2 regions of the Variovorax sp. UC74_104 genome follow, and region 1 is predicted to be linked to the other one. Evidence: predicted binding sites of a transcription regulator. Region 1 holds the regulator's gene; the other holds the start of a gene.

Evidence for each region. Region 1 encodes sigma-54, which starts transcription at its own class of promoters, with help from an activator protein. Its sites were predicted from a motif close to TGGCANGNAANCTGCTTT; they were not measured.
Region 2: a site for sigma-54 is predicted at 12,960-12,977, ahead of ACHMXA_RS22550 (DUF2126 domain-containing protein). Genes of this name have one in related genera too.

What each region holds. Positions count from the first base shown of each region.
Region 1 is NZ_CP171978.1:1,368,583-1,383,256, forward strand. It holds gene ACHMXA_RS06485 (CaiB/BaiF CoA transferase family protein) at 1-652, shown strand, start outside; gene ACHMXA_RS06490 (Bug family tripartite tricarboxylate transporter substrate binding protein) at 657-1,637, shown strand; gene ACHMXA_RS06495 (LysR family transcriptional regulator) at 1,680-2,606, shown strand; gene ACHMXA_RS06500 (DUF2214 family protein) at 2,668-3,120, shown strand; gene ACHMXA_RS06505 (spermidine synthase) at 3,128-5,164, shown strand; gene ACHMXA_RS06510 (hypothetical protein) at 5,255-5,599, opposite strand; gene argS (arginine--tRNA ligase) at 5,731-7,416, shown strand; gene ACHMXA_RS06520 (SPOR domain-containing protein) at 7,428-8,204, shown strand; gene ACHMXA_RS06525 (thiol:disulfide interchange protein DsbA/DsbL) at 8,362-9,009, shown strand; gene lptA (lipopolysaccharide transport periplasmic protein LptA) at 9,162-9,887, shown strand; gene lptB (LPS export ABC transporter ATP-binding protein) at 9,884-10,678, shown strand; gene rpoN (RNA polymerase factor sigma-54) at 10,700-12,289, shown strand; gene ACHMXA_RS06545 (phospholipase D family protein) at 12,416-13,990, shown strand; gene ACHMXA_RS06550 (LysE family translocator) at 14,001-14,645, opposite strand.
Region 2 is NZ_CP171978.1:4,793,206-4,807,879, forward strand. It holds gene ACHMXA_RS22525 (filamentous hemagglutinin N-terminal domain-containing protein) at 1-6,590, opposite strand, end outside; gene ACHMXA_RS22530 (alpha-E domain-containing protein) at 6,875-7,831, opposite strand; partial or broken gene ACHMXA_RS22535 (circularly permuted type 2 ATP-grasp protein) at 7,845-9,342, opposite strand; gene ACHMXA_RS22540 (oxepin-CoA hydrolase, alternative type) at 9,441-10,301, opposite strand; gene ACHMXA_RS22545 (DNA internalization-related competence protein ComEC/Rec2) at 10,462-12,909, opposite strand; gene ACHMXA_RS22550 (DUF2126 domain-containing protein) at 13,051-14,674, shown strand, end outside.

The DNA.
Region 1 (14,674 bases):
GCTGCGCCAGCGCGACATCACCGGCAAGGGCTGCGAGGTGCAGTCGGCGCTGTTCGAGAACAACGTGTTCCTGGTTGCGCAGCACATGATGCAGTTCGCCGCCACCGGCAAGGCGGCCGACCCGATGCCCAGCCGCATCTCGGCCTGGGCCGTGTACGACGTGTTCACGGTGAAGGACGGCGAGCAGATCTTCCTGGCGGCCGTGAGCGACAAGCAGTGGACCATCTTCTGCAAGGCCTTCGGCCTCGACGAGATGCTGGCCGACCCGCGCCTGAAGACCAACAACGACCGCGTGCTGGCGCGCGAATGGATGATGCCGATCCTGCGCTCGCACCTCGCGAACCACAGCGCCGCGGAGCTCGCCGCGGTGTTCGAGAAGAACGAGCTGCCCTTCGCACCCATCACCAGGCCGCAGGAGCTGTTCGACGATCCGCACCTCAACGCCACCGGCGGCCTCGCGCCGGTGCGCATGAACGACGGCAGCATGGCCAAGGTGCCGCTGATGCCGTTCACGCTCGACGGCGAACGCCCGGGCATCCGGCTGCAGCCGCCGCACATCGGCGAGCACGGCCGCGAGCTGCTGAAGGAAGTGGGCTACAGCGACGAGGACATCGCTGCGCTCCAGGCAAGACACATCACACTCGGAGACTGACCTCATGTTTTTCAATGCACGGCGCGCCTTGCTGGCGTGCGCCGCGGCCGCCGCATGGCTGAACGCCGCCCCCGCCCTTGCCGACACCGCCTGGCCCGACAAGCCGGTGCGGCTCATCGTTCCCTACACGCCCGGCGGCGCCACCGACATCGTGGCGCGGCTCGTCGCGCAGAAGCTCGCCGACGACACCAGGTGGACCTTCATCGTCGACAACCGCGCGGGCGGCAACGGCAACATCGGCATGGACGTGGTGGCGAAAGCCAAGCCCGACGGCTACACCATCGGCCTGGGCCAGACCGCGAACCTGGCGATCAACCCGACGCTGTTCCCGAAGATGCCCTACGACGCATTGAAGGACCTGGTGCCGGTGTCGGTCGTGGCCTCGCAGCCCGTTGTGCTGGTGGTTCGCGCCGACGCGCCGTTCAAGACGCTGGCCGACCTGGTCTCCGCCGCGAAGGCCAAGCCGGGCGAGATCCGGCAGGCGCTCGCTGGCACCGGCACGCTGGGCCACATGGCCGGCGAGGTGCTGGCCAAGCGCGCGGGCTTCAAGGTGCTCAACGTGCCGTACAAGGGCGCCGCGCCGGCCATCACCGATCTGCTCGGTGGCCAGACCGACTACATGTTCGCCACGCCGCAGGGCGCGTTGTCGATGGTGAAGGGCGGGCGCCTGCGCGCGCTGGCCGTCACCTCGGCCAAGCGCCTGCCGGTGATGCCCGACGTGCCGACAGTGGCCGAGAGCTACAAGGGCTTCGAGGCGGTGGACTGGAAGGCGCTGGTCGCGCCGGCCGGCACCAGCCCCGACATCGTGAAGAAGCTCAACGCCGCCGTCGACAAGGCGCTGGCCAAGCCCGCGACCATCTCGCAGCTGCTGGCCGAGGGCAGCGCGCCCGTGGGCGGCAGCCCGGAGCAGGCCGCCCAGTACATCAAGGCCGAGCACGCGCGCTGGGGCGCGGCGGTGCGCGAGGCGGGCGTCCGGCCCGAATAGGAAAGGCGCTCTCCAGGTGGCGGGCGATATAGTTCCCGCCCCATGGACCGCCTGAAGCAACTCGAATCCTTCGTCTCGGTCGCGACCCGCGGCAGCCTCACGGCCGCGGCCAAGGCCGAGGGCGTGGCGCCCGCGATCATGGGGCGTCGGCTCGACGCGCTGGAAGAGCGCCTCGGCGTCAAGCTGCTGGTGCGCACCACGCGGCGCATCACGCTCACGCACGAAGGCAGCGCCTTCCTCGAAGACTGCCAGCGCCTGTTGACGGAGTTCGCCAACGCCGAGGCCAGCGTGAGCGCCGGCGGCCTCAAGGCCAGCGGCCACCTGCGCGTGACGGCGCCCGCGGGCTTCGGCCGCCGCCACGTCGCGCCGCTGGTGCCGCGCTTCCATGCGCTGCACCCCGAGGTGACGATCTCGCTGAATCTCAGCGACCGCGTGGTCGACGTCACCGGCGAGAGCTTCGACTGCGCGGTGCGCGTGGGCGACCTGCCCGATTCGTCGCTGGTGAGCGTGCGCCTGGCCGACAACCGCCGCCGCTGCGTCGCCACGCCGGAGTTCGTGCGCCGCCACGGCAAGCCCAGGCATCCGAGCGAGCTCTCGCGCTTCGCCTGCCTCACGCTGTCGAGCGACGCCTCGCAGACGCGCGGCTGGGCTTTCCGCGTGGTCAACGAGGAGGGCAACCAGGAGCTGATCCACCTGCGCCCGAGCGGCCCGCTCGACTGTTCCGACGGCCAGGTGCTGCACGACTGGTGCCTCGCCGGCCACGGCATCGCGTGGCGCAGCACCTGGGAGGTCGAGGCCGAGATCGACGCCGGCCTGCTGGTGCCGCTGCTGGAGGAATTCGCGGCGCCGCCCAACGGCATCTACGCGGTGTTCGCGGGCGCCAAGCACATGCCGCTGCGGGTGCGGCTGTGGCTTGATTTCCTCAAGGAGCAGTACGGCAACCCGGATTTCTGGGGAGGAAGGGCCTGAGGCGCACGGTCGGCGTCACAATCTGTTTGCATTTGCAACCCACGAGTAGAAAGCCTCACCGATGACGCTAGAAGCCATCCTTGCGTACCTTCACCTGCTCGCCATCCTGACGATGGTCGTCTTCATTTCCAGCGAGGCCGCGCTGTGCCGCGTGCAGTGGCTCAACGCGGCGGTGGTCGAGCGGCTGGCCAAGGTCGACATGGTCTACGGCATCGCCGCCATCGCGGTGCTGGCCACCGGCATCGCGCGCACCTGGTGGGGGATGAAAGGCGCGGCCACCTACTGGACCAACCCGCTGCTGCACGTGAAGCTGGGGCTCTTCATCATCGTGGGCGTGCTGTCGATCTTCCCGACGCTCACCTACTTCCGCTGGCGCAAGACGCTGCGCGCCACCGGCAAGCTGCCGCCCGAGGCCGAGATCGTCAAGACCCGCAAGCTGGTGATGGTCCAGGCGCACCTGATCGCGCTGATCCCGCTGGTGGCGGTGTTCCTGGCACGGGGCTTCGGCAAGTAGGCGCGGCATGGGGCGCGCCGGCATCCAGCTCCTGTTTGCCGGAACGATCTTCAGCAGCGCGTTCCTGCTGTTCCTGGTCCAGCCGCTGATCGCGAAGCAGATCCTGCCGTGGTTCGGCGGCTCGGCCGCGGTGTGGTCGGTCTGCATGGTGTTCTTCCAGGCCGTGCTGCTCGCGGGGTATGCATATTCCGACTGGGTCGCGCGCCACCTGCGCATGCGGGCGCAGGCCGTGCTGCACGTGGGGCTGCTCGTCGCGAGCCTGGCCTTCCTTCCGATCGTGGTGGGCGCGCAGTGGAAGCCGACCGGCGCCGAAGACCCGGCCTGGCGGATCCTGGGCCTGCTGCTCGCCACCATCGGCCTGCCTTACTTCCTGCTTTCCACCACCGGGCCGCTGGTGCAGTCGTGGGTGGCGCGCACGCCTTGGGGCACGCAGGTGTACCGCTACTTCTCGCTGTCGAACCTGGCCTCGCTGCTGTCGCTGCTGAGCTATCCGGTGCTGATCGAGCCGTTCAGCACGCTGCGGCAGCAGGCGCATGGATGGTCGTGGGGCTACGGCGCGTTCGTGCTGCTGTGCGCGGGCACGACGCTGTACATGGCGCGGCGCTGGCCGGCCGAGGTCGTGCCGCCGCAGCCGCCCGGGCAGGCCGCCGCGCCGGACCATCCGCCGCGCCCCGCCGACTACCTGCTGTGGCTCGCGCTGCCAGCGCTGGCTTCGTGGCTGCTGCTGGCCGTGACGAACCACATCACCCAGAACGTCGCCGCGGTGCCCTTCCTGTGGGTGCTGCCGCTGTCGCTGTACCTGCTGACCTTCGTGCTGTGCTTCGAGAGCGACCGCTGGTACCGGCGCGGCTTGTTCCTGCCGCTGGCGGCCGCCATGCTGCTGCTGTGCGCGTTCGGGCTGCAGCATTCCATCGGCGCCGACGTGCGCACCGCGCTGCCGCTGTACGTGTCGGGGCTGTTCGTGCTGTGCATGTTCCTGCACGGCGAGACCGCCAGGCTCAGGCCGGGGCCGCGCTATCTCACGCGCTTCTACCTGATGCTGTCGCTGGGCGGCGCGCTGGGCGGGGTGATGGTCGGGCTGGTCGCGCCGCACGTGCTGGCGGCGTACTACGAACTGGGGTTCGGGATGATGCTGACCGCGCTGGCGGCGGCCGCCGTGCTGCGCCGGCGGCTCTGGCTGCGGGTGGGCTGCGTGGCGCTGGCGGCCTGCTGCACATTCTTCCTGCTGCGGCAGATCGCCAGCGACAACATGGGCGTGCGCAGCCTGCAGCGCAATTTCTACGGTGCGCTGCAGGTGTACGACACGAAGCGCGATCCGCCCTCGGACAGCACGCGGCAGCTGGCGCACGGCTCGGTCAAGCACGGCTCGCAGTTCCTCGACCCGGCGCGACGGCGCGAGCTCACCACCTACTACGGCCGGACCTCGGGCATCGGCCGGGCCATCGCGGCGGCGCCGGACGGGCCGCGCCGCGTGGGCCTGATCGGGCTGGGGGCCGGCACGCTGGCGGTCTACGGCCGCGGCGGCGACGTCTATCGCTTCTACGAGATCAATCCGCAGGTGTTCGCGCTGGCGGACAGGGAGTTCAGCTTCCTGCGCGACAGCGCCGCGCGCATCGAGCGCGTGCCGGGCGACGCCCGGCTGGCGATGGAGCGCGAGCCGGTGCAGGGTTTCGACGTGCTCGCAGTCGATGCCTTCTCGGGCGACTCGGTGCCGGTGCACCTGCTCACGGTCGAGGCGATGGATGCCTACCTGCGGCACATGCGGCCCGACGGCGTGATCGCCTTCCACGTCACCAACCGCTTCCTGGCGCTGGCGCCCGTGATCGCCAGGGTCGCCGGGGCGCGCGGCCTGCACGCGGTGCTGGTGCACGACCTGGCGGAGCAATCCGACTGGCTGCATCGCACCGACTGGGTGCTGGTCGCGCGCGATCCCCGGGCGCTGGCGCGCGAACCCATCCGCTCTGGCGCGACGCCGATCGCCACGCAGCCGGGCCAGAGGCCCTGGACCGACGACTTCAACAACCTGCTGGGCGCGCTGAAGTAGCCCCGCACGGCCCGGAAAAAGAAAAGGCCCGCACGCGGCGGGCCTCTGTTCTCGGATGTCGATGCATCGTTGCACCGACGCGCCATGGCTTCAGGCCTTGGCGTCCTTCTCGCACTTCTTGATGAAGCTGTTCTTGGCGGCGCCGGCCAGCGGCTTGCCGTTCTTGTCGACGGCCTTGGCGGCGCAGGCGGGAGCGGCGGCGGCCTTGGCTTCCTTCTCGCACTTCTTGATGGAGCTGGCCTTGGCGGCGCCGGCGAGGGCCTTGCCGTTCTTGTCCACGGCCTTGGCTTCGCAGCTTGCGCCGGCGGCGGGGGCTGCAGCGGCAGGGGCGGCAGCGGCGGGTGCTGCGGCGGGTGCGGGGGCCTTGTCTTGAGCCTGGGCTGCGCCGAAGGAAAGGCAGATGCCCAGTGCGACCAGGGAAAGGAGCTTCTTCATGGTGATATGTCCTCGCTAGGTTGAGTTGTGACAGGTTCCCCGCCTCGGGGCCGACCATCGTAACGGGCCAAGGCAACGATCGGATGACCATCGTCAACTGCGCCGGGGTTTGCCCCCGGTAAAATTTGCGGATGCTATTGGTCAAACAGGAGCTGCTCGCGGCGCTCGCGAACACGCTCGAATCCCTCTCGCCCGGCGCCGGCTCCAAGGCCGCGTTCGAATCGCCCAAGATGGCCGCGCACGGCGATTTCGCCTGCACGGCAGCGATGCAGCTCGCCAAGCCGCTGGGGCGCAAGCCCCGCGAACTGGGCGAGGAGCTGAGCGCCGCGCTGCTCGCCACCCCAGCGTTCGCCCAGTGGGTCGACGCCATCGAGATCGCCGGGCCCGGCTTCCTCAACATCCGCCTGAAGACGGCCGCCAAGCAGCAGATCGTGCGCGAGGTGCTGTCGGCCGGGAATACTTTCGGCCAACAGCCCGCCACCGGCGAGAAGGTGCTGGTCGAGTTCGTCTCGGCCAACCCGACCGGTCCGCTGCACGTGGGCCACGGCCGCCAGGCGGCGCTGGGCGACGCCATCTGCAACCTGCGCGCCTCGCAGGGCGAGAGCGTGTGGCGCGAGTACTACTACAACGACGCCGGCGTGCAGATCCAGACGCTGGCCAACAGCACGCAGCTGCGCGCGCGCGGCTTCAAGCCCGGCGACGCCGAGTGGCCCAGCGGCGAGAAGGCGGCTGCATACAACGGCGACTACATCGCCGACATCGCGGCCGACTTCAAGGCGAAGAAGACCGTCAAGTCGGAAGACCGCGAAGTCACCGCCAGCGGCGACATCGAGGACATCGACGCCATCCGCGAATTCGCCGTGGCCTACCTGCGCCGCGAGCAGGATCTGGACCTGCAGGCCTTCCGCGTGCGCTTCGACCAGTACTACCTGGAGTCCAGCCTCTACACCAGCGGCCGCGTCGAAGATGCGGTGCGCAAGCTCGTGGCCGCCGGCAAGACCTACGAGCAGGACGGCGCGCTGTGGCTGAAGTCGACCGACTACGGCGACGACAAGGACCGCGTGATGAAGAAGCAGGACGGCACGTACACGTATTTCGTGCCCGACGTCGCCTATCACATCGCCAAGTGGGAGCGCGGCTTCCACAAGGTCATCAACATCCAGGGCACCGACCACCACGGCACCATCGCCCGCGTGCGCGCCGGCCTGCAGGCTGCGGGCGAGGGCATCCCCGAGGGCTACCCCGACTACGTGCTGCACACCATGGTGCGCGTGATGAAGGGCGGCGAGGAGGTCAAGATCAGCAAGCGCGCCGGCAGCTACGTCACGCTGCGCGACCTGATCGAGTGGACCAGCACCGACGCGGTGCGCTTCTTCCTGCTGAGCCGCAAGCCCGACACCGAGTACACCTTCGACGTCGACCTCGCGGTGACGAAGAACAACGACAACCCGGTCTACTACGTGCAGTACGCCCACGCGCGCATCTGCTCGGTGCTGGCCGGCTGGGGCGGCGACGCCGCCTCGCTGAAGGACGCAGACCTGTCGCCGCTGGAAAGCCCGGCCGCCCAGACGCTGATGCTGCTGCTGGCCAAGTACCCGGCCATGCTGACGGCCGCCTCCAAGGACTTCGCCCCGCACGACGTCACTTTCTATCTGCGCGAACTGGCCGCCAGCTACCACAGCTACTACGACGCCGAGCGCATCCTGGTCGACGACGAGAAGGTCAAGCTGGCCCGCCTGGCGCTGGTCGCCGCCACCGCGCAGGTGCTGCACAATGGCCTCGCGATTCTCGGCGTCAGTGCGCCGAGCAAGATGTGAACCCCCTCACCATGAAGAAGACAAGAAGTCAACGCGGCAACATCGTCATCGGCCTGATCATCGGGCTGGTGCTCGGCCTGGGCGTCGCGCTGGGTATCGCGGTCTACGTGACCAAGGTGCCGATCCCGTTCGTGACCAAGACGCAGCGCGGCGGCGCCGAGCAGGACGAGGCCGAAGCCCGCAAGAACCGCGACTGGGACCCGAACGCGCCGCTGGCCGGCAAGGCCGGCGCGCCCAAGCCGGCAACGCCGGCCGCCCCGGCCGGCCCGGTCAACCCGATCACCGGCGAGCCCGCCACCGGCAATACCGCCGCGGCCCCGGCCACGGCTTCGCCGAACACCGCGCCGCCGGTGCCCGTGGTGGTGGCGCCCAAGCCGCCGCGCACCGCACCGACGCCGGCCGAGGCCAACGCCCTGCCGCCGTCGAACGATCCGCTGGGCGACCTGGCCCGGGCTCGTTCGGGCAGCGTCTCGGGCTCCGGCAGCACGACCACCGCGTCGGCCGCGCCGAGCAGCAGCGGCAGCAACGCCGGCAGCAACTCGGGACCCGATCCCTTCATGTATTTCGTGCAGGCCGGCGCCTTCCGCACCACCGAGGACGCCGAGGCGCAGCGCGCCAAGCTGTCGCTGATGGGCGTCGAGGCCAAGGTCACCGAGCGCGAGCAGGCGGGCCGCACCGTGTATCGCGTGCGCGCCGGTCCCTTCAACAAGAAGGACGACGCCGACCGCCTGAAGGAGCGGCTCGACGGCGGCGGCATGGATTCGGCGCTGGTCCGCGTGCAGCGCTGAGCGGCCGTCGTCCGCCCGGCAACCGACACGAATAGCCCCCCAAACTTCGCCGCGCGGCGTTTGCCGCCACCATCCACAGCCTCGGGCGCGCCGGATGCGGGGGAACTCCCCGCCGCGCGCCGGCTCAGTCTGCCGTAATAACTGGAGAGCTCTTTCAATGAAACGTCGTGACTTTTCGCTGGCCGCCACCTCGCTCGGGCTGCTGTCCCTGGGTGTCAACCCGGCCCATGCCCAGGCGCGCGTGCCCAAGGCCGGCTCCGAGTACCTGGTGCTCGACAAGCGGGTGCCGGTCGACGCGCCCGCCGGCAAAGTCGAGGTGGTCGAGTTCTTCTCGTACAACTGCCCGCACTGCAACGACTTCGAACCGTCGCTGGAAGCCTGGCTCAAGACCATTCCGAAGGAAGTCGCCTTCCGCCGCATTCCCGTTCCCTTCGTGGGCAACGACGTCGAGGCCAAGCAGCGCCTGTACTACACGCTCGAAGCCATGGGCAAGGTCGACGAATACCAGCCGAAGGTGTTCAACGCGATCCACGCCCAGCGCCAGAACGTGAACGGCGACGCCAACATCATTGCCTGGGCCACCGCCAACGGCCTGGATGCCGCCAAGTTCAAGGAAACCTTCACCTCCTTCGGCGTGGCCAGCAAGGCCAAGCGCGCCTCGCAGCTGACCGACGCCTACAAGGTGGCGGGCGTGCCCGCGATGGCCGTGGCCGGCCGCTGGTATGTCGACGGTGAAACTGCCGGCAACATGACCAAGGTGCTTCAGGTCGTGAACTATCTCATTGGTGAGGCAAAGAAGGGCTGAGCGCCAAAAGCCGAGCCGTACCGCGCGGTTGCGCGGTGTTTCTGGGAGAAAACCAGAAGGAAAGTCAAGCCCGCCTAGGCGGGCTTTTTCATCTGTGCGTGCGGGGCGGAAGCACTCAGCCGCATACAATGCCGAGCAAGTTTCGTGCCTCTATGACATTGCACTCCTACACCACCACCTCCTTCCTGCGTCGCATCGGCCAGCTGGCCGCCGGCGCCCTGTTGCTGGCAGGCCTCGCGTCGGGCGCCGTGGCCGAGACCGCCGACCGCTCCAAGCCGATGAACATCGAGTCGGACGCAATGCGCTACGACGACCTGAAGCAGACCAGCGTGTTCACCGGCAACGTTTTGGTGACAAAGGGCACGATCATCATCCGCGGCGCGCGGCTGGACGTGCGCCAGGACGCCGAGGGCTACCAGTACGGCGTGGTCACGGCGGCGCCCGGCAAGCGGGCCTACTACAAACAGAAGCGCAACGCGCCCGACGAATGGATCGAGGGCGAGTCGGAAGTCATCGAGTACGACAGCCGCGCCGACAACGTCAAGTTCATCCGCAACGCCACCATGCGCCGGCTGCTCGGCGCCACGCCGAACGACGAGAGCCAGGGCGCGCTGATCGTCTACGACCAGAGCAACGACACCTACACCGTCAACGGCTCCACCGTGCCGCCGAACACCGCCGTCAACGCTTCGGCGCCGGGCGGACGCGTCAGGACCATCCTCACCCCCAAGGCAGCAACCGCCACCGCGCCGGCCGCGGGCGCCTCGGCCCCGGCCGGTGGTGCGAAGGCACCGCCGCCGGCAGCCACCCCGGCACCGGGCAAGGGCCTGCGCCCGAGCACCACGCTCGGCAGTGACCAGGGAGACACGCGCAAGTGATCGAATCCGCAGGAACCCAGGACGCCGGCGGCGCACCGGGCAGCCGCCTGGTCGCGCGCGGCCTGAAGAAGAGCTACGGCAGCCGCACGGTCGTGAAGGACGTCTCGCTCGACGTGCAGAAGGGCGAAGTCGTCGGGCTGCTGGGCCCCAACGGCGCCGGCAAGACCACTTCGTTCTACATGATCGTGGGCCTGGTGCGCGCCGATGCCGGCGACATCACCATCGACGGCGAGCCGATCGCCCACATGCCGATCCACCGCCGCGCCCGCATGGGCCTGAGCTACCTGCCGCAGGAAGCTTCCATCTTCCGCAAGCTCACGGTCGAGGAGAACGTGCGCGCCGTGCTCGAGCTGCAGATGGAGCCCGACGCGAACGGCAAGATGGCGCCGCTGTCGAAGCCGCACATCGAGGAGCGCCTGTCCGAGCTACTGGCTGACCTGCGCGTCGACCACCTGCGCGATTCGCCGGCGCTCGCGCTGTCGGGCGGCGAGCGCCGCCGCGTCGAGATCGCGCGCGCCCTGGCCACGCAGCCGCGCTTCATCCTGCTGGACGAGCCCTTCGCCGGCATCGACCCGATCGCGGTGATCGAGATCCAGCGGATCATCAGCTTCCTGAAGGAGCGCGGCATCGGCGTGCTCATCACCGACCACAACGTGCGCGAGACGCTGGGCATCTGCGACCACGCCTTCATCATCAGCGACGGGCATGTGCTGGCACAAGGCACGCCTTCGGAGATCGTCGACAACGCCGAGGTACGCAGGGTGTACCTGGGCGAGCACTTCCGCATGTAAGGCGCGGGGGCGGTTTCCACCATGAAGCAAGGGCTATCCCTTCGCGTTTCGCAGCATCTGGCGCTCACGCCGCAGCTGCAGCAGTCGATCAGGCTGCTGCAGCTCTCCACGCTCGAACTGAGCCAGGAGGTGGAGCAGATGCTCGACGAGAACCCGTTCCTCGAGCGCACCGCGGAAGAAGCCGCGCGCGAGGAATTCGGGCTCGACACGGCCGACGCGCCGGTCCCCCGCGATGACGGCGGCGAAGGCGAGGGCGACTTCGCCTCCCCGGCCGCCAGCAGCAGCACGAGTTCGTCCGCCGAGAGCGCCTCCACCGCTGACTCCGACGGCCCCGCCGCCGAGATCTCCGAGCGCGAGCCCGACTGGGAGGGCGACGGCACCGTCGACATGGCGCCCGACGACAGCGAATGGGGCAGCGACGCGCCCGCGCGCCAGAACAACCTGGGCGACGACGAGCGCGCCGACGCCACCGAGCTCGCGCGCAGCCAGGAGTCGCTGCAATCCTTCCTGCACCGCCAGGCGCTGAGCCTGCGCCTGAACGAGAACGACAGCGCCGCGCTGCGCTTCCTGATCGAATCGCTCAACGACGACGGCTACCTCGAGGACTCGCTGCCCGCGCTGGCCTCGGGCCTGGCCGGCGACGACAACGACCAGTTCGACGACCTGGTGCATCACTTCCAGGTGGCGCTCGGCCTGCTGCAGAGCCTGGAGCCCGCTGGCGTGGGTGCGCGCGACCTCGGCGAGTGCCTGAGCATCCAGCTGCGCGCCATGGCCAGCGACGACGAGACCGAGGAAGAGGAACTGGTCCGCAAGACGGCGCTGGCCATCTGCAAGCAGCCCATGGAGCTGCTCGCGCGCCGCGACTTCAAGCGCCTGGCCACGCTCACCCGCAGCAGCGAGGAGCTGGTGCGCTCGGCGCTGCAGGTCATCGCGCGGCTGGAGCCCAAGCCGGGCCGGCGCTTCGTCGACGTCGAGCGCAACGTCATCATTCCGGACGTGATCGTCACCAAGACCGGCCGCGGCACCAACGTGAAGTTCCGCGTGATGCTCAACCCCGACGTGATGCCGCGCCTGCGCGTGCACGACATCTACGCCGGCGCGCTGAAGTCGCACAAGGGCGAGGGCAGCCAGGCGCTGTCGCAGCGGCTGCAGGAGGCGCGCTGGTTCATCAAGAACATCCAGCAGCGCTTCGACACCATCCTGCGCGTGAGCAACGCCATCGTCGAGCGGCAGAAGAGCTACTTCGTGCACGGCGAGCTCGCCATGCGCCCGCTGGTGCTGCGCGAGATCGCCGACGAGCTGGGCCTACACGAATCGACCATCTCGCGCGTGACCACCGCCAAGTACATGGCCACGCCCTTCGGCACGGTCGAGCTCAAGTACTTCTTCGGCTCGGCGCTGGGCACCGAGACCGGCGGCAATGCGTCGAGCACCGCGGTGCGCGCGCTCATCAAGCAGTTCGTCGGCTCCGAGAGCGTGAAGAAGCCGCTGTCGGACAGCCAGATCTCCGAGATGCTGAAGGAGCAGGGCATCGAGTGCGCGCGCCGCACCGTCGCCAAGTACCGCGAGGCGCTGCGCATCGCGCCCGCCAACCTGCGCAAAGCCTTGTAATTGGTACACCCCCAGGCTATGCGCACTTCGTGTCGCTTCGCCAACCCCCTTGCAGGGGGCAACACCTGCGGCCCGGCTGAGCCGGTTCCGCGGTGTTCCTTGAATGGATCCGGGTGGCGTTTGGGCATGGCTGTGGTGCTCGCCATGGTCGTGCTGTTTGTCGCCGGCTGCGCCACGCTGCCCGACGAGGCGCCGCGCACGCCGACCAAGGCCATCGCCGTCTCGGCCGACACCGCCTTGGGCAAGATCGCGCTGGCCTCGCAGCCCGACCCCGACCTGAGCGGCTTCCGCCTGATGCCCGGCGGCGACTTCGCCTTCGACACCCGCATCCAGCTGGCCCGCCGCGCGCAGCGCACGCTGGACGTGCAGTACTACCAGATCGAGAACGACGAGACCGGCCGCTACCTGCTGCGCACCCTGCGCGACGCCGCCCAGCGCGGCGTGCGCGTGCGGCTCTTGATGGACGACCTCTACACCTCCGGCGAAGACGAACTGCTGCTGGGCTTCGCCGCCACGCCCAATGTGGAGCTGCGCCTGTTCAACCCCTTCCCGGCCGGCCGCGGCAGCCTGCTGAAGCGCTTCACGGCCTCGCTCTTCGACTTCAGCCGCGTCAACCGCCGCATGCACAACAAGCTGTTCATCGCCGACGGCGCGATGGCGGTGGCGGGCGGGCGCAACATCGGCAACCAGTACTTCAGGCGCACGGCGGGCGAGAACTTCATCGACCTCGACACCTTCGTCACCGGCGCGCTCATTCCCCGCCTGGGCAGCCTGTTCGACCAATACTGGAACAGCGTCTACGTGCGGCCGATCCAGTCGGTGGTGGGCAGCGGCCTCTCGCGCGAGGAGCTGCAGCAGCGCTTCGAGCTCGCCACCGGCCCCGACACCACGCCCCCGCCGCCCAGGCCCGCGCCCAACGACCTGCTGGGCTACAGCCCGATGGCCGAAGACCTGGACGCCGGCAAGCTCGGCCTGATCTGGACCACCGCCGAGGCGTATGCCGATTCGCCCGAGCGCGTGATCGGCAAGACCGCTTCCTACGGCGGCGTGCCGCTGCTCGACGTCGACAGCGTGCGCTACAACGTGGTCGAGCAGATGCGCCGCGCCCGCTCGGAAGTGACCATCGTCTCGCCCTACCTGATCCCGGGCCCCTCGGGGCTGGAGGTGATGCGCGAGATCCGCGGGCGCAACGTGAAGATCAGCGTGGTCACCAACTCGCTGGCCGCCACCGACGAGCCGCTGGTGCACACCGCCTACCGCCGCTACCGGCCCGACATGCTCAGGCTGGGTGCCGACCTCTACGAGCTGAGCACCAACCGCACCCGGCGCAGCGTGCGGCTGGGGCTCTTCGGCACCTCCGTGGGGAGGCTGCACGCCAAGTCGGCGGTGATCGACCGGCGCATTCTTTTCGTCGGCTCGATGAATTTCGACCCGCGCTCCGAGACGTACAACACCGAGATCGGCCTTTTCATCCGCAGCCCCGAGATGGCCCAGCAGGCGCTCAAGATCATCGACGTGCTCAAGCAGCAGGGCGCCTACAGGCTGCGCTTTGCCGAGGGCAGCAACCAGTCGCGCATCGAATGGGTCAGCGACGAGGGCGACGGCAGGGCCACCGTGCTGACCGAGGAGCCCGATTCAGGCTTCTGGGACCGGACCATGCTGGAGATCCTGGCGCCGCCGACGCCGGAGAGCCTGCTGTAGCCCCGCAGCCTCAGGTGCCGCGCACGGCCGACCACACGAGCCGCAGCCCCAGCAGCCCCATCACGCCGCCGGCCGCGCGGTCGATCCAGGCCTTGTAGCGCAGGTAGGCCGAGCGCGGCGCCGCCGACGAGAGCGCCAGCGCCACGATCGAATACCAGCCCGTCTCGATGCAGAAGATCACCGCCGGCACCGCGAGCGCCAGCACCAGCGGCACCTCGCGCGGCAGGAAGGCCGCGAAGATGCTCGCGTAGACCACTGCCGTCTTCGGGTTGCTGACTTGCGTGGCGAGGCCCAGCAGGAAGGTGCGCCGGCCGCGTCCCTGCGGCCCTTGCGGGCTGCCCGGCTCCTGTGCCACGGCCAGCGGCTGCCGCGCGCCGCGCCAGATGCGCACGCCCAGGTACACGAGGTACGCCCCGCCCAGCCCCTTGATCGCCAGGTACAGCGCCGGCACCGCGAGGAACGCCGCCTGCAGCCCCGCCAGCGCCGCGATCGCGAAGACCAGCCCGCCCGCGCCCATGCCCAGCGCGGCGGCGAGCCCATCGGCGCGCGAAGTCACGGCCGTGCGCGCCACCATCACGAAGCTGGGGCCCGGGCTCATCGCGCCCACGGTCATGGCGCCGGCGATGCCGAGAAGGGCGAGGGTGGTGTCCATCATTCAGGCTCCTTGGTTGTCTCCCGGCGCAG
Region 2 (14,674 bases), 3.0 Mb from region 1:
AGTTGCGCCGTCACCCCGCCACCGGCCTTGATGCTCGTGTTCAGTGCATTGAACAGGTTGTACTGGCTGGTCTCGTCCGTGTGGCCCGCGCTCTTGGCCGAGACCCAGGCGCCATCGCCATCGGTTTCCGAGCCGCTGAAGGCGCTGGTCGTCTTCTGGGTGAGCAAATTGAGCTTGCCGCCCGCGTCGATGTTCAGGTTGTCCGCATTTGCTTCGATGGCGCTGAGCGTCATGTCGCCACCGCTCTTGAGCTGGACGTCCTTGCCCGTGAGCGTGGTGCGCGCGAGTGTGGTCTCCTGGCTGTCGGCGTTCGAGCTGGAATGACTCAGGCCATCTTTCTGCGCATCCGTCGTGGAGGCTGAAGCCGAGTTCTCCCCCGCGATCAAGCTGAGCTTGTCGCCTGCGCTCAAACTCAGCGTCCCGCCAGCGCTCAGGTTTCCTGCCACCGCCGTGAGATTGCGTCCGGCGCCGATACCCACATTGCCCGCGCCACTGATCGTGGTTCCGACTACCTTGCTTGTCTCATCCTTGCGCGTGTTGTCGGAACTCCAGCGAATGTCATCCGTGCGACTGGTCGTCACGGTACCCAGATTCACGTCACGCCCCGCAACGATCGTTGCATCTCCCGCGCTCTTGATCTCGGCGCCGATCAGATTGGCGTCGCGCACCGCTACAACGTTGAGACTTCCCCCCGGGTTCGTGACGTACAGCCCCGCCACCCGGTCCAGCGTCGTGGCGCTGAGGTTCACACCGCTGTCGGCGCTCGAACGCGCCAGCGGCCCCGTGTCGCTCTTCGAATCGCGGGTGGTCGTCACGACGTTGATGTCGCGCCCCGCGATGGCTGTCAGGCTCTTGCTCGCATCGATCTGCGCGCCGATGACATTGATATCGGTCCTGGCGGACACCGTGACATCCTCGCCGGTGATACGCCCCGCGAGGTTGTTGATGTTTTCCGCCGAAAGTGAGACCGCGTGACGGCCTGCAATCGTGCCTCCCGAGTTCGTCAGATCGCCCGAGAAGCGCATATCCACACTGCCGCCTGAGAGCACCGCGCCGGAACCATCGATGTCCCCCGGCTTCACGCGCACATAGACCTGCGGCACCAGCACGCGCTGCGTGCTGCCGTCGGGCAAGGTCACCGTCTGCTCGACCAGCCAGACGATGTCGCTCGTGAGCTGCGCCATCTGCGCGGCCGTCAGCGCCACGCCCACGCGCAGTCCGTACTGCTGCGCGAATGCGGCCCCGGCGTTCATGAGGGCCGCGTACTGGGCGTCGTCGCTGGTGAACCCATCCAGGTAGCGGTAGCCGGTCAACTGAGCAACTTGCTCGCGGATCAGGCGCTCCTCGTAGAAGCCGTCGCCTAGCCGCTTGAGAGTGGTGCTCGGATCGAGTCCGAGGTTGTTGAGCAGGTAGTCGCTGGACAGCCAGTTGCGGTAGTTGGCGAACCGGGGATCGGTTTCGATCAGGTAGCGGCTCGACGGATCGGCCAGCGTCCTGAACAGGCTCGCACTGGGGACCGAGACGTTCGGTACGCTGGTGCGAACGATCGTGGCGCCGGAGGTGCCCGTCGTGTTGCCAGGGCCACTGTTCGCCGGCACCTGAATGATGGGGTTGACGATGGCGCTGCCAGCAACACCGCCAGCCGCTTGGGGACCCGTTCCGGTCTGCCCCACCGACAAGGCCCCCGTACCCGGCTTGCTCACGGCAACCGCGACATTGCCCTCCTGGCGAGCTGCGGCCAGCGTGACCGTGGAGTTGGTCGTCAGGTTGTATGGCGCGATCTGGTCGACGCGCACATCGTCGCCGGAGTGTGCTTCAACGTAGCTGTGCGAAACCGTGCCGGTCTGCACGGTGGGGGCGTCGACGGTCAGCCCCTTGTTGACGATGGTGCCGCCCGCGACCGTCAGCGCGCCGCCGGCCAGGATCTGGCTCATGTCGTTGACGCCGCTGCCCACCGCGATGTTCATCGCGCCGCCCGCGATGATCTTGCCCGGCGCGGAGCTTTGCAGGACCGGCGTGGACGTGGTGACGGTGTAGACGTAGGCGTCGTAGGTCGACGCCATGCGTCCGGGCTCGTACTCGGTGCCGGTGAGCGCGACATACCCGGCGATGGTGTGGATGAATTTCAGCGTGGCCTTGTCCAGCGCGGCGTGGGCCTGGCGGTAGTCCTGCCACTGGTCGTACTCGGCCTGGGTGACCGGGTGGTCGAAGGGAATCCACTGGTCGTGGTTGGTTTCATCGCGGACCATGACGCCAGCCTGGCCCACGGTCATGTCCGGATACTTCCGGCCAATGAAATCCATGGGGAGATCGACGCCGGGCGCCGTGACGCCGAAAGTCGCCCAGATCGGGTCGGTGCGCGAGTACCAGGCGCCCGCCACGTTGGTAGTGTCGCAGGCGGTGCCTTCGCCGCCGCCGCACGTCTGATAGCTCCGGTCCTGGCTGCTGGCCGGGCTCTGCATGTAGTAGGCGCGGAACTGGGCCAGCGGGTAGTCCGGCGAAGGCACCAGCAATCGCGCATAGGGATTGCTGCCAGCCGTCAGGGGATTTGCTGCGCTCGCGGCGGTCCATGCGTTCCAGCCGGTGTCGGGGAACTGCTGGAGGCCCCCGAAGCTGATGAGCACATCTTCGGCCTTATAGCGCGTGCCGCTGCCCGGGAGGGTGTACTCAACGACCTGCTTGCTCTCGCCCGGCTGCAGGGTCCAGGTGACACCGCCGTTGGTATTGTCGAGCGTGGTGGTCTTGATGGCGACGTCGCCGGTAGCCTCGATGGTCGCGGCACGGTTGTTGACGCTGGTTGCCGTCCCGGTGGCACGGCCGAGCGCATCAAGGCTGCGACCGATGGAAAGCTTGCCGTCGCTGAAGATGAGGGCGCCGTCCTCGTTGTTGAGAGTGCCTACGCCGATGTCCAAACGCACTCGCGCGGCAATGGTGGCGGCGCTGGTAGTGGCCCCCGAGGGACCATTGACGGTCTCGGCCCGATTGTTGAGCGTGTCGACCGCAATGGAGACCTGATCGCCGTAGATGCGGCCCGTGCCGATGTTCTTGAGCGTACTGGCATCTATGCGGGTCACGATGCCGTCGATCACACCCCGGTTGGTCACGGTGCCGTTGGCACTCAGGCGAGTAGTGGTGCCCTGGATGTCGCCTGTCGCGGCGTTGTCGATGTTGGCCGCCGACAGCGACAGACCCCTACCCGCGGCGATCCGGCCGCTGTTAGAGATGTTTGCACTGGTGGTGACGCTCAGATCACGGTTGGCGATGGTCTCGCTGCCAAGCTCAAACGCAGTGTCCTTTGTCAGGCTGAGGCGCATATCGCTACGGGAGAGCAACTTGCCGGTGTTGGAGAGTGACGCCGCATCCACACTGAGAGTCTTGCCAGCGAGCATGGTGCCGCCGGAGTTGGACACGTTCAGCGTCTTCGTGACGAGATTTACGGCATTGGGATCGACGACGCTGACGGTATCGCCTGCAGAGATCAGGCCACCGGTACCGTTCTCCACCAGAGCCGTACTCGTCAGAATGGTGTTCACATCGGCGCGGACAGCGCCGGTCGTGTTCTTGACAGTCGCTGCCGTAATGGCAACGTTCTGACCTTCAATGCCTTGGTCGACACCGGAGGTGGCAGTGTTGTCGAGGCTTGCGGCGCGCACCGTGGTCTTGGCGCCCGACCGTATCAGACCGCCCGTGTTCTGGAGGTCGCCGGCGCCTGCATCAATCAGAAGGTCACTCGCTGCCAGCGTCTGGCCTGCGCGGTTGTCGTAGGTGGCCCCGTGGGTGTCGATGGAAAGCGTCGATTGACTCAGCACCACCCCTGCATCGCTGTTGACGAACTTGCCGTTGACGAATTCTCCGGTGTTGGCGCTCAGCGCATTCTTCGAGCCGATGAGGCCGGCCGTGTTATTGACGTCACCGGTCTTCAGCGTGATGGTGTCGCCGCTGACGATGCCGCCCAGGCCCTTCGCGTAGCCTGCGGCATTCGTATTGCCCAATGCGCCGCCATGCGTGTCGATGGCCATCGCGCCGCCTGACTGGATCAGACCCGCATCATTCGAGATCGCGCCGGAACTCACGTCAGCCGTGCCGCTTGCGTTCAGAGTGCCTCGCGTGTTCACTACCGCACCGCCGTGCGTGTCGACGGCAAGACTGCTACCACTGGCTTTGCCGTCCGTGTTGGTCAGGCCGCCGTTCCCAAGCACGACTGCGCCAGAAGCCAGCAGACTGCCTGAGGTGTTGTCAGTCGCACCGGTGGTCGTGACGTGAAGGTCTCCTGACACCGCGGCAATCGTTCCGGATGCGTTGTTCAAGCTCGCGGCATTGACAAGGGTGCCACTGTTGGAGCCCAGTGTGCCTCCGATGTTCGACAACGCACTGGCTGCCGCGATGCTCAACGTGCCGGGAGTTGTGACCGTCGCACTGTTGGTATTGACATCGCCCTGTATGGATGTGATGACCACGTTGCCACCGTTGGTCTTGCTGGCCGACAGATCGACACTTGCACCCTGGAGCGTCGCATTGCCTGCGGCAAGATGGGTGCCCTTGGCAACCAGCGCACCGGTGGAGGCAACGCGCAGATCGCCAGCACTGCCCAGCGTGCCGTCGCCCTTGATGCCGGCACCGAGCACGCTCGATTTGCTGCTCTGCATGCTCGCGGCCGTGATCGTTGCGTGGCGAGCGGATGTGATGTTGCCGTCATTGACGAGCGTGCCGGCGACGGCCACGCTGACATCGTTCTCGCCGCGCAACGTGCCGGCGTTCATGAATATTCCCGCCTGGACTCCCAGGTCGGTGGCCGCTTTGATCGAACCACCGCCGCCATTGACAAGTTGGCCTGTCGACGTGATCCGCACGCCGGCCTGGGCCGATTGAATGCTGCCCTTTGTGTTTTCCAGCGAGCCGGTGTGGAGCGTCAGGCCTTGATTGGAGGCCAGGGTGCCGGACGTATTGACGGTGGCGCCGGTGACGCTGGCTGCAAGCGCCCCTGCAGCCGAAACGTTGCCGCGCAGGTTGTTGACCGAACCGCCGATGGTGAAGTTTGCATTGCTGTCGCTGGTCAGCACGCCGTCCTGGTTGTTCAGGTCGCCGGAGGTGGTGATGTCCAAGCTGCCGGTGCGCAGCGTTCCCGACGAGTTGTCGAAACTGCCGAGATTGGCCAAGAAGGCCCCGGACACATTGATGGTCCCGCCCCGGTTGGAAAAGGTGGGCTGGCTGAGTGCCAGACTCGCCACGCTCAGGGTTCCGCCATTGTTCAGCAGATTCGCCGTCTGCAGCGTGATCGGGCCGCCTGCGTAGAGCTTGCCGCCGTCGTTGCGGAACGCGCCCGCAGCGTTGATGATGCCCGGTTCGATCGGCGTTGCGGCAGGCGCTGACGCGCCGCCAGGGGCCGTTCCGCCCGTCGACGTCGTAGTGCCTGTCGAGCCGCTTGATCCCGTGCCCGCGGCGGTGCCTGCGCCAGAGTTGCCGCCGTCACTGTTGCCCGTTGCTGGAGTCGATGTAGGCGGAGGCGGCGGCTCGCTGCCGATCCACCCACCCTGTGTGTTGCTGATCGTCGGTGCCGAGAGCGACAACGACGTCATGCCGGTCTGGCGGATCGTGCCCTGGTTCACGATATCGCTGCCAGTGCTGGCAAGCTGCACGCTCCGGCCTTCGAGCGTGCCGGTGTTCTCCAGGCGGCCGGAGGCGGTGACGATGAGGCTGCCGGCGCTCGCGCCGATGTTCCCGGCGTTGCGTACACCCAGGCCTTGCTCTGTACCCACGAGCACGATCTTTCCGGCGTACATGCCGCCGAGCGCGGCCACGTCGAGTGCGAAGGTCGGTGCGGCGCCGGTGCCCGCCGTAGGCGTGACCTGCGTATGGTCGGCGTTGATCTGGTTCGCGCCAGTCACAACCTTGAGGTCCGTGGCATAGATCGCCGCGTTGGCCTGCACTGCACGCGCAAGGATGGCCGCGTAGTCGGTCTTGCTGGCATCGAGGCCCGCGCCGTCGATAGTGATGGTTCCGCCACGAACCAGGAAACTGTCGAGGCCGCCGACGGCGTTGAACTGCGGCGTACCAGTAGTGAGCGTGGCACGGCTGGCATTGATGAAGCCACCGCCGTCGACGCTGATGCCCGCCGGGTTCGCGATGATCACTTCCGCGCGCTGGCCGCCCACTTCGATGTAACCGCGAAGCTGGCTGGGCGTTCCGCCGTTGACCTCGTTGAGGATGATGCGCGCCGGGCCCGTGGCCAGATTTGGGTTGCCCTGAACGAACCCACCCAGCTGGGTCTGCACGTTCACCCGGCTGTTGTTCAGGATGGCGCCGTTCGAACCGACGCTGAACTGGTTGTAGACGTTGCGCGAGACACCCGCGGCGGAAGGCGTCTGGATGTTGACCAGCGGCACGCCATTGGGTGCTGTCAGCACGGTCGGGCGAAGGTTACCGGGGACGTTCGGGGCACCGACGATCTGGGCGTGTGCGGCTCCTGCGATCAGCACGCCTGCGAGGGCGGCAGCACCTGCGGCGGTCGTCGCCCTGCTAGCGCCTTTCCCAGTGCTGGCGGCCGTTTCCTGGACCACCATGCGCATCCCTCTGGCCGCGTTGAAGACCACGCGGTGCAAGTGCCGATTCATCGCTTTTACGCTCCCTCACAGTTGTCATGCCGCAGCTTCATTTGTGACCAAATGAAAACTGAGGAGCGCGATTATGGGAGCGCGGCGCTTGCTTACAAGGTATTAATTCACGCTTTTAAACGTCTGAAAACATTCAATTCCGGCAAGTTAATTCTTATTGTTTACTTTTGGCCTTGCTGATTTAGTTGCGTCAACAATTGTCAAAAGTTGGCGCTGAGCGGAGCGGGTGTCATCTCCCGCAAGGGAGATGACGCTTTCGCATTTCAATGCGCCGGAACCAGAAAATCCTGGCTGATCCGCACCCCCAACTCATTCACCCGATCAAGGAATTGCGTGAGATACGCATGCAGCCCCGTCGCCAGAATTTCGTCGACGCGCGCATATTGCAGATCGGCCAGGAGCTTTCCGGCACGGCGCTGCGTTTCAGCGCTCTGCTCGTTCTGAACCTTCGCCAGGTTGTTGACCACCTCGACCAAGCTCGCATGCAGCGAGCGCGGCATGTCGGCGCGAAGAATGAGCAGTTCCGCCACGCGCTCCGGCTTGATCACGTCGCGGTACACCTTGCGGTAGACCTCGAAGGCCGAGACGCTGCGCAGGATCGCGCTCCAGTGGTAGAAGTCGTATTCCTGATCTTCCTCGGTGGCGGCGCCGAAGAACTCGCTGTTGAGCGCGTGGAACTTCACGTCGACCAGGCGCGCGGTGTTGTCGGCGCGTTCGAGGAAGGTGCCCAGGCGCGAGAAGTAGAAGGCCTCGTCCTGCAGCATGGTGCCCAGCGTGACGCCGCGCGACAGGTGCGAGCGGAACTTGACCCACTCGAAGAACTGGCCTGGGTCGCGCTCGAAGTCGCCCGAGCGCAGCATGCGATTGACTTCAAGCCAGGTGGTGTTCTGCGTTTCCCAGGCTTCGGTGGTGAGCGCGCCGCGCACGGCGCGTGCGTTCTCGCGGGCGGCCTTGAGGCAGGAGACGATGGACGAGGCGTTGCTCTCGTCCTTGACCATGAACTCCATCACCTCCTTGGGCGCGATCTGGTCGTACTTCTGGTTGTACCAGGGCAGCAGTTCGCTGATGGAGAGCACGCCCTGCCAGCCGTACTTGGCGACTTCGGCGGACTGCGGCAGCAGCGAGGTCTGGTAGTTGACGTCCAGCATGCGCGCGGTGTTCTCCGCGCGCTCGGTGTAGCGGGACATCCAGTAGAGATGGTCGGCGGTACGTGACAGCATCTTTCTTGTCCTTCTACGATTGGCTTTGCGACTGCTCTGCCGCGGCCTTGGGCTTGGGTGTGCGATCGGCTTCGAGGATCCAGGTGTCCTTGGTGCCGCCGCCCTGCGACGAATTGACCACCAGCGAGCCTTCCTTGAGCGCCACGCGCGTGAGGCCGCCGGGCACCATCTGCACTTCGCTGCCCGAGAGCACGAAGGGGCGCAGGTCGATGTGGCGCGGCGCGATGCCGGCGTCGACGAAGGTGGGCGAGGTCGACAGGCTCAGCGTGGGCTGGGCGATGTAGCCGTCGGGCTTGGCGATCACGGCCTTCTTGAAGTCCTCGATCTCGGCCTGCGTGGCGGCGGGGCCGATCAGCATGCCGTAGCCGCCGGCGCCGTGTACTTCCTTGACGACCAGGTCCTTCATGTTGTCGAGCGTGTACTGCAGCTCGTCCTTGTTTTCGGCACATGTAGGTGGGCACGTTCTTCAGGATCGGCTGCTCGCCGAGGTAGAACTCCACCATCTTCGGCACGTAGGGGTAGATCGACTTGTCGTCGGCCACGCCCGTGCCCACCGCATTGCAGATGACGACGTTGCCGTCGCGGTAGGCGCGCATCAGGCCTGCGCAGCCCAGCGTCGAGGTGGGGCGGAACACCTCGGGGTCGAGGAAGTCGTCGTCCACGCGGCGGTAGATGACGTCCACGCGCCTCGGCCCGCGCGTGGTGCGCATGTAGACGAAGTTGTCCTTCACGAACAGGTCCTGCCCCTCGACCAGCTCCACGCCCATTTGCTGGGCGAGGAAGGCGTGCTCGAAGTAGGCGCTGTTGTACATGCCCGGCGTGAGCACCACCACCGTGGGCTCGGCCGTGGCCGGCGGCGCGCTGGCGCGAAGCGTTTCGAGCAGCAGGTCGGGGTAATGCGCGACCGGCGCGATGCGGTTCTGGTTGAAGAGCTCGGGGAAGAGCCGCATCATCATCTTGCGGTTCTCGAGCATGTAGCTCACGCCGCTGGGCACACGCAGGTTGTCTTCGAGCACGTAGTACTCGCCGTTGCCCGAGGCATCGGGGGCGCGCACGATGTCGATGCCCGAGATGTTCGAGTAGACGTTGTGCGGCACGTTCACGCCCATCATCTCGGGGCGGAACTGGGCGTTGTTCAGGATCTGCTCGGCCGGGATGATGCCGGCCTTGATGATTTCCTGGTCGTGGTAGACATCGTGAAGGAAGCGGTTGAGCGCCGTCACGCGCTGCACCAGTCCTTTTTCCATGCTCGCCCACTCGTGGGCGGGAATGATTCGAGGCAGCAGGTCGAACGGTATGAGCCGCTCGGTGCCGGAGCCGTCCTCGTCCTTGGCGCCGTACACCGCGAAGGTGATGCCGACCCGGCGGAAGATCATTTCCGCCTCTTCACGCCGCGAACGCATCACCTCACCGGGTTGCTTCGCGAGCCATTGGTCGTAGCGCTTGTAGTGCTGTCGGATCGCAGCTCCAGCGTAGGGAAGCTGCTCGTACATCTCGTCGAATTTGTGCATGGAACGACCAATCTCCTTGAACTCATAGCTTAGCAAGTTCAGGGCCAGTAGAACCCCTGATGCCGAGGCCGGAGACGGGCCGGATGATCTTTCCGCGCTCAGGCGGCGGTGCCCTCCTCGCCCCCGGCCTCGCTCGCCTCCTGCTTCTTGCGGGGCGAGAGGAATTCCTTGATGCGCTCGCCGCTCTCGTCGCTGTAGAGGCTGGCCAGGAAGGACTCGCGTTCGGCCTCCAGCTGCTCGCGCCGGCTGCGCCCGCGCGCCGAATACACGAGCTGCTTGATGCGCGCCTGCACCTCGAACGGGCCTCGCGCTAGCTGCTGCGCCCAGGCGAGGGCTGCGGCGCAGGCTTCCCCGTGCGGCACCACCTTGTTGACCACGCCCAGCTCGTGCAGCCGCCCGGCGGTGCAGGGCGTGCCGTCGAGCAGCATTTCCAGCGCGACCTGCGGCGGCAGCGCACGGGCCAGCGAATCGGTGCCGCCGCCGTCGGGCGAGAGGCCGACGTTGATGTACGACATCGCGAACTTCGCATCTTCGGCGGCCACGATGAGGTCGCAGGCCAGGCACAGCGAGAAGCCGCCGCCCATCGCCGCCCCCTCGACCGCGGCGATCACGGGCTGCGGCGCCTCCTCGATCGCCATGAGCCATTCGTGCAGCGCGTCGATGTGGCCGCGCTGCTCGGCGGCCGGCAGCTTTCGCTGGCGGGCCAGCCGCCGCAGGTCGCCGCCGCCGCTGAAGTGATCGCCCTCCCCCCGCAGCACGATGGCGCGCACCGTGCGGAAGCCCGCGGTGGCGCGTATCGCCTTGGCTGCGGTCCGGTAGACCGAGGGATTGATGGCGTTGCGCGCCTCGGGGTTGCTCAGCGTCAGGATGAGCACCGGACCTTCGCGGTGCATTTCGAGCCGCGCGCCCGACGCAGGCGCGGCGCTCGCGCTGGTGATGGCCGGAACCGCTGTCGTCATGAAACGCACCCTGCGGTCACGCCACACCGCGAACGTGGACGGTTGTACATGTTGCCCCCTTGTTGCCGAGTTGTAGTCAAGCAGTACAACGCAGGATTGATCAGCGTGGATTCATGAAAATGAATACCTTTAAGCTACTTTTGACAATTAATTCACAGTTTCAGGGGTCCGGAAGCTCCAAAGGGGGCAGGCGGTGCTGCCAATACCGGGCGCGGCGCTCGCGCTCGCAGGCCACGTCGGCGGGGCTCAGGCTGCTCCAGTGCGCGGCGCCGCAGCGGGTGTTCTCGATCAGCCGCACGCCCCGTTCGAGGTAGCGCTCGACCACTTCCCGGGCCGGATGGCCGAAGCGGTTGCGGTACCCCGCCTGCACGAGCGCGATGCGCGGCCGGACCTGGTCGAGGAAGGCTTCGCCCGAGGAAGTCTTGCTGCCATGGTGCGGCGCCAGCAGCACGTCGGCGCGCAGCAGTTGCGGCGTGCGCAGGACGAGCGCCGTTTCCTGCAGCCGCTCGATGTCACCGGCGAGCAGCGCAGCCGCGCGTCCGTTGTCGATGCGCAGCACGCACGAGACGGCGTTGGGTTTGGTGAAGCTCCTGTAGTCGCTCTCGAACGGATGCAGCACCTCGAAGCGCACGCCGTCCCAGGTCCACGACTGCCCAGCCTCGCATCGCCTTGCCGCGCGCGTCGCCTGCAGCGGATGCGCCGCCTCGATGGAACTCAGCAGTTCGGCCCCGGGCTGCATCGCGAGCACGGCGGGCGCGCCGCCGATGTGGTCGGCATCGCGATGACTCACCACCAGCGTATCGAGCCGCTCGCCATAGGCCCGCAGCAGCGGCACCAGCACGCGATGGCCCGCGTCGCTCTCGAGGCTGTAGCGCGGGCCGGCGTCGTAGAGCAGGCTGTGCGTGGCAGTGCGCACGAGCACGGCGTTGCCCTGGCCGATGTCGGCGGCGAGCAGCTCGAACTCACCCACCGCAGGCCGCGGTGCCTGCCACAGCAGCACCGGCAGGAGCAGAGGAACGCCGAGGCTGCGCAGCGACCATGGCAGCCGCATCGCCAGCAACACGCCGCCGCCCACGCCGCAGCCGGCCATCCAAAGCGGAGGCGCCGCCATCGACAGCGTGGCATGCGGCAGGCCGGCCAGCCATTGCAGCAGGAGCGCCAGCGCATGCACGGCCCAGCCCGCCACGTCCCACAACGGCGGCACCGCCACGCCGAGCATCGCCAGCGGCGTGATCACGAGCGTCACCCAGGGAATCGCCACCGCATTGGCCACCAGCCCGATCAGCGACACCTGCTGGAACAGCAGCAGGCTCAGCGGCGTGATCGCGAGCGTGATGGTCCATTGCTCGCGGAAGAGGCGCAGCAGCCGAGCGGCCGCGCCTGCCTGCCGCTCACCCGGCATTCCGGCATCGGTCGCGAAAAGCACGCCCACCGCCACGAAGCTCAGCCAGAAGCCGGCCTGCATCAGCGCCCAAGGATCGAGCGCGACCACCACGGCGGCGGTCAGCAGCCACACGTTCGGCCAGGGCCAGCGCCGCCCGGTGAGGCGCAGCAGCGCGACCGTAGCCAGCATCCACACCGTGCGCTGCGACGGCACGCCCCAGCCGCTGAAAAGCGCATAGAGCGCAGCCAGCAGCACGCCGCCGACCAGCGCCGCCTGCTGCGCGGGCAGCCGCAGCATCAGCCGGGCGCTGCGGCGCCAGAGCAGGCCGACCCCATGCGCGGCGAGCCAGGCGAACATCGTGACGTGCAGGCCCGAGATCGACATCAGGTGCGCCACGCCCGTGGCACGGAACACATCCCAGCCCGCGCGGTCGATCGCGTTCTGGTCGCCGGTGACGAGGGCCGCGATCACGCCGGCGCGGGCGCGGTCGGGCACGCGCTCGAAGATGGCGTCGCGCACGGCCTCGCGAGCCCGCTCGATGGGGTGCCGCCAGGTGGAGCCCACCAGCACCGGCGCCACGTCGCGCGTGCCGCTGCGTACATGGCCGCTGGCATGCAGGCCCTGCTCCCACATCCAGAGTTCGCCGTCGAAGCCATGCGGGTTGCGGTTGCCGTGGGGCGCCTTCAGCCGCACCGTCAGGCTCCAGCGCTCGCCCGCGTGCAGCGAGGCGACGTCGGTGGCGACCCGGGATGAGCGGCTCCAGAGGCTGGAGCCCTCGGCATACCAGCCAAGCGCGATGCGATCGGGCACGGCGGGCAGGCCCTGCGTGCCGGCATCGGCCCATCGGGCGGACTCGACATCCAGCGTGAAGCGCGTGCCGGCCTCGTTGCGCTGGGGCATCTCCGCAACGACACCCGTGACGCGCAGGTCGCGCCCTTCGATCTCGGGGGCCAGCGCACCTTCGGCATAGGCTACGGCACGCCATCCCGCGAGCCCCGAGCCGGCCATCGCCCCGCATGCCAGGGCGATCGACAGGAGCAACCTGCCCGGCGGCAGCCGCCACCACATGCCGGCCGTTGCGGCACATAGCAAACCGGCATAAACCCATGCCGGCCACAGCATCGGCTGCTGCAGTTGCAAGGCCGCTCCCAGCAGCGAACCGCCCAGCGCCGCGAACGCGCCGGCGGCGCCCACGGCCCGGCGAGACGCGCGATTCCGCGTCATCGGACAACTCCCGAAACCATGATGCAAACCCTCCCCAGACTCACGCTCAGTGGCGCGTTAATTGCTAAGCATCTCGGCTAGTATGCGTCTCACCAGAGACATCTTCTCGATGCAATCTGCCAGTACTGCACACAAAAACGCATGTCCATTCACGCCGCTCTCCACCACGTCACCCATTACAAGTACGACCGCCTGGTGCAGCTGGGCCCGCAGGTCGTGCGCTTGCGGCCCGCGCCGCATTGCCGCAGCAACGTCATCTCGTATTCGCTTCGGGTCGAGCCGGCCGAGCACTTCGTCAACTGGATGCAGGACCCGTTCGCCAACTACCAGGCGCGGCTCGTGTTTCCCGAAAAAACGCGCGAGTTCAAGGTCACCGTCGACCTCGTGGTCGAGATGGCGGTCTACAACCCCTTCGACTTCTTCCTCGAGCCACAGGCCGAGAACTTCCCCTTCAAGTACAAGCCCTCGCAGGCCGAGGAACTGGCGCCCTATCTCGTGGCCGATCCGGTCACGCCGCTGCTGCAGGCCTACCTCGACAAGATCGACCGCAAGGAACAGCGCACCATCGACTTCCTGGTCGGCATCAACCAGCAGGTCCAGAAGGACGTCAACTACCTGATCCGCATGGAGCCCGGCGTGCAGACGCCGGAAGAAACGCTCACCAACGGCAGCGGCTCCTGCCGCGACTCGGGCTGGCTGCTGGTGCAGCTGCTGCGCCACTGCGGGCTGGCCGCGCGCTTCGTCTCGGGCTATCTGATCCAGCTCACGCCCGACGTGAAGGCGCTCGACGGCCCCAGCGGCACCACGGTCGACTTCACCGACCTGCACGCCTGGTGCGAGGTGTTCCTGCCCGGCGCGGGATGGATCGGCCTCGATGCCACCTCGGGCCTGCTGGCTGGCGAGGGCCACATCCCGCTGGCCTGCACGCCAACGCCTTCGAGCGCCGCCCCCATCGAGGGCGGCGTGGACGAATCCGAGGTCGAGTTCGGCCACGAGATGACGGTCACGCGCATCTACGAGTCGCCGCGCGTCACCAAGCCCTACACCGAAGACCAGTGGGCCGACGTGCTGGCGCTGGGCGATGCGGTCGACGCGCGCCTGAAGGCCGGCGACGTGCGCCTGACCATGGGCGGCGAGCCCACCTACGTGGCCACCACCGACCGCGACGCGCCCGAATGGAACACCGACGCCCTCGGCCCCACCAAACGCGGCTACGCCACCGAGCTCGTGCACAAGCTGCGCGCCGAATACGGCAAGGGCGGCTTCCTGCACTTCGGCCAGGGCAAGTGGTATCCGGGCGAACAGCTGCCGCGCTGGGCGCTGTCGATCTTCTGGCGCGCCGACGGCCAGCCGCTGTGGCACGACCCCGACCTGTTCGCCGACGAGCGCTTTCCCACGCACTACACGAGCGAGGACGCGCGCCGCTTCACGAACCTGCTCGCGCACAAGCTCGGCCTGACCGAGCGCTACATCCAGCCGGGCTACGAGGACATCTACTACTACCTCTGGCGCGAACGCCGCCTGCCCGTCAACGTCGACCCCTTCGACTCGAAGCTCGACGACGAGCTGGAGCGCGTGCGCCTGCGTCGCGTGTTCACGCAGAAGCTCGACGCGGTGATCGGCTACATGCTGCCCATCGAGCCCGGCAATGCGAACGGTGATGCTCCCGCCCTCTCGGGCCCGGCCTGGAAGACCGGCCCCTGGTTCCTGCGCGACGACAGGCTCTATCTCATTCCGGGCGACTCGCCCATGGGCTACCGCCTGC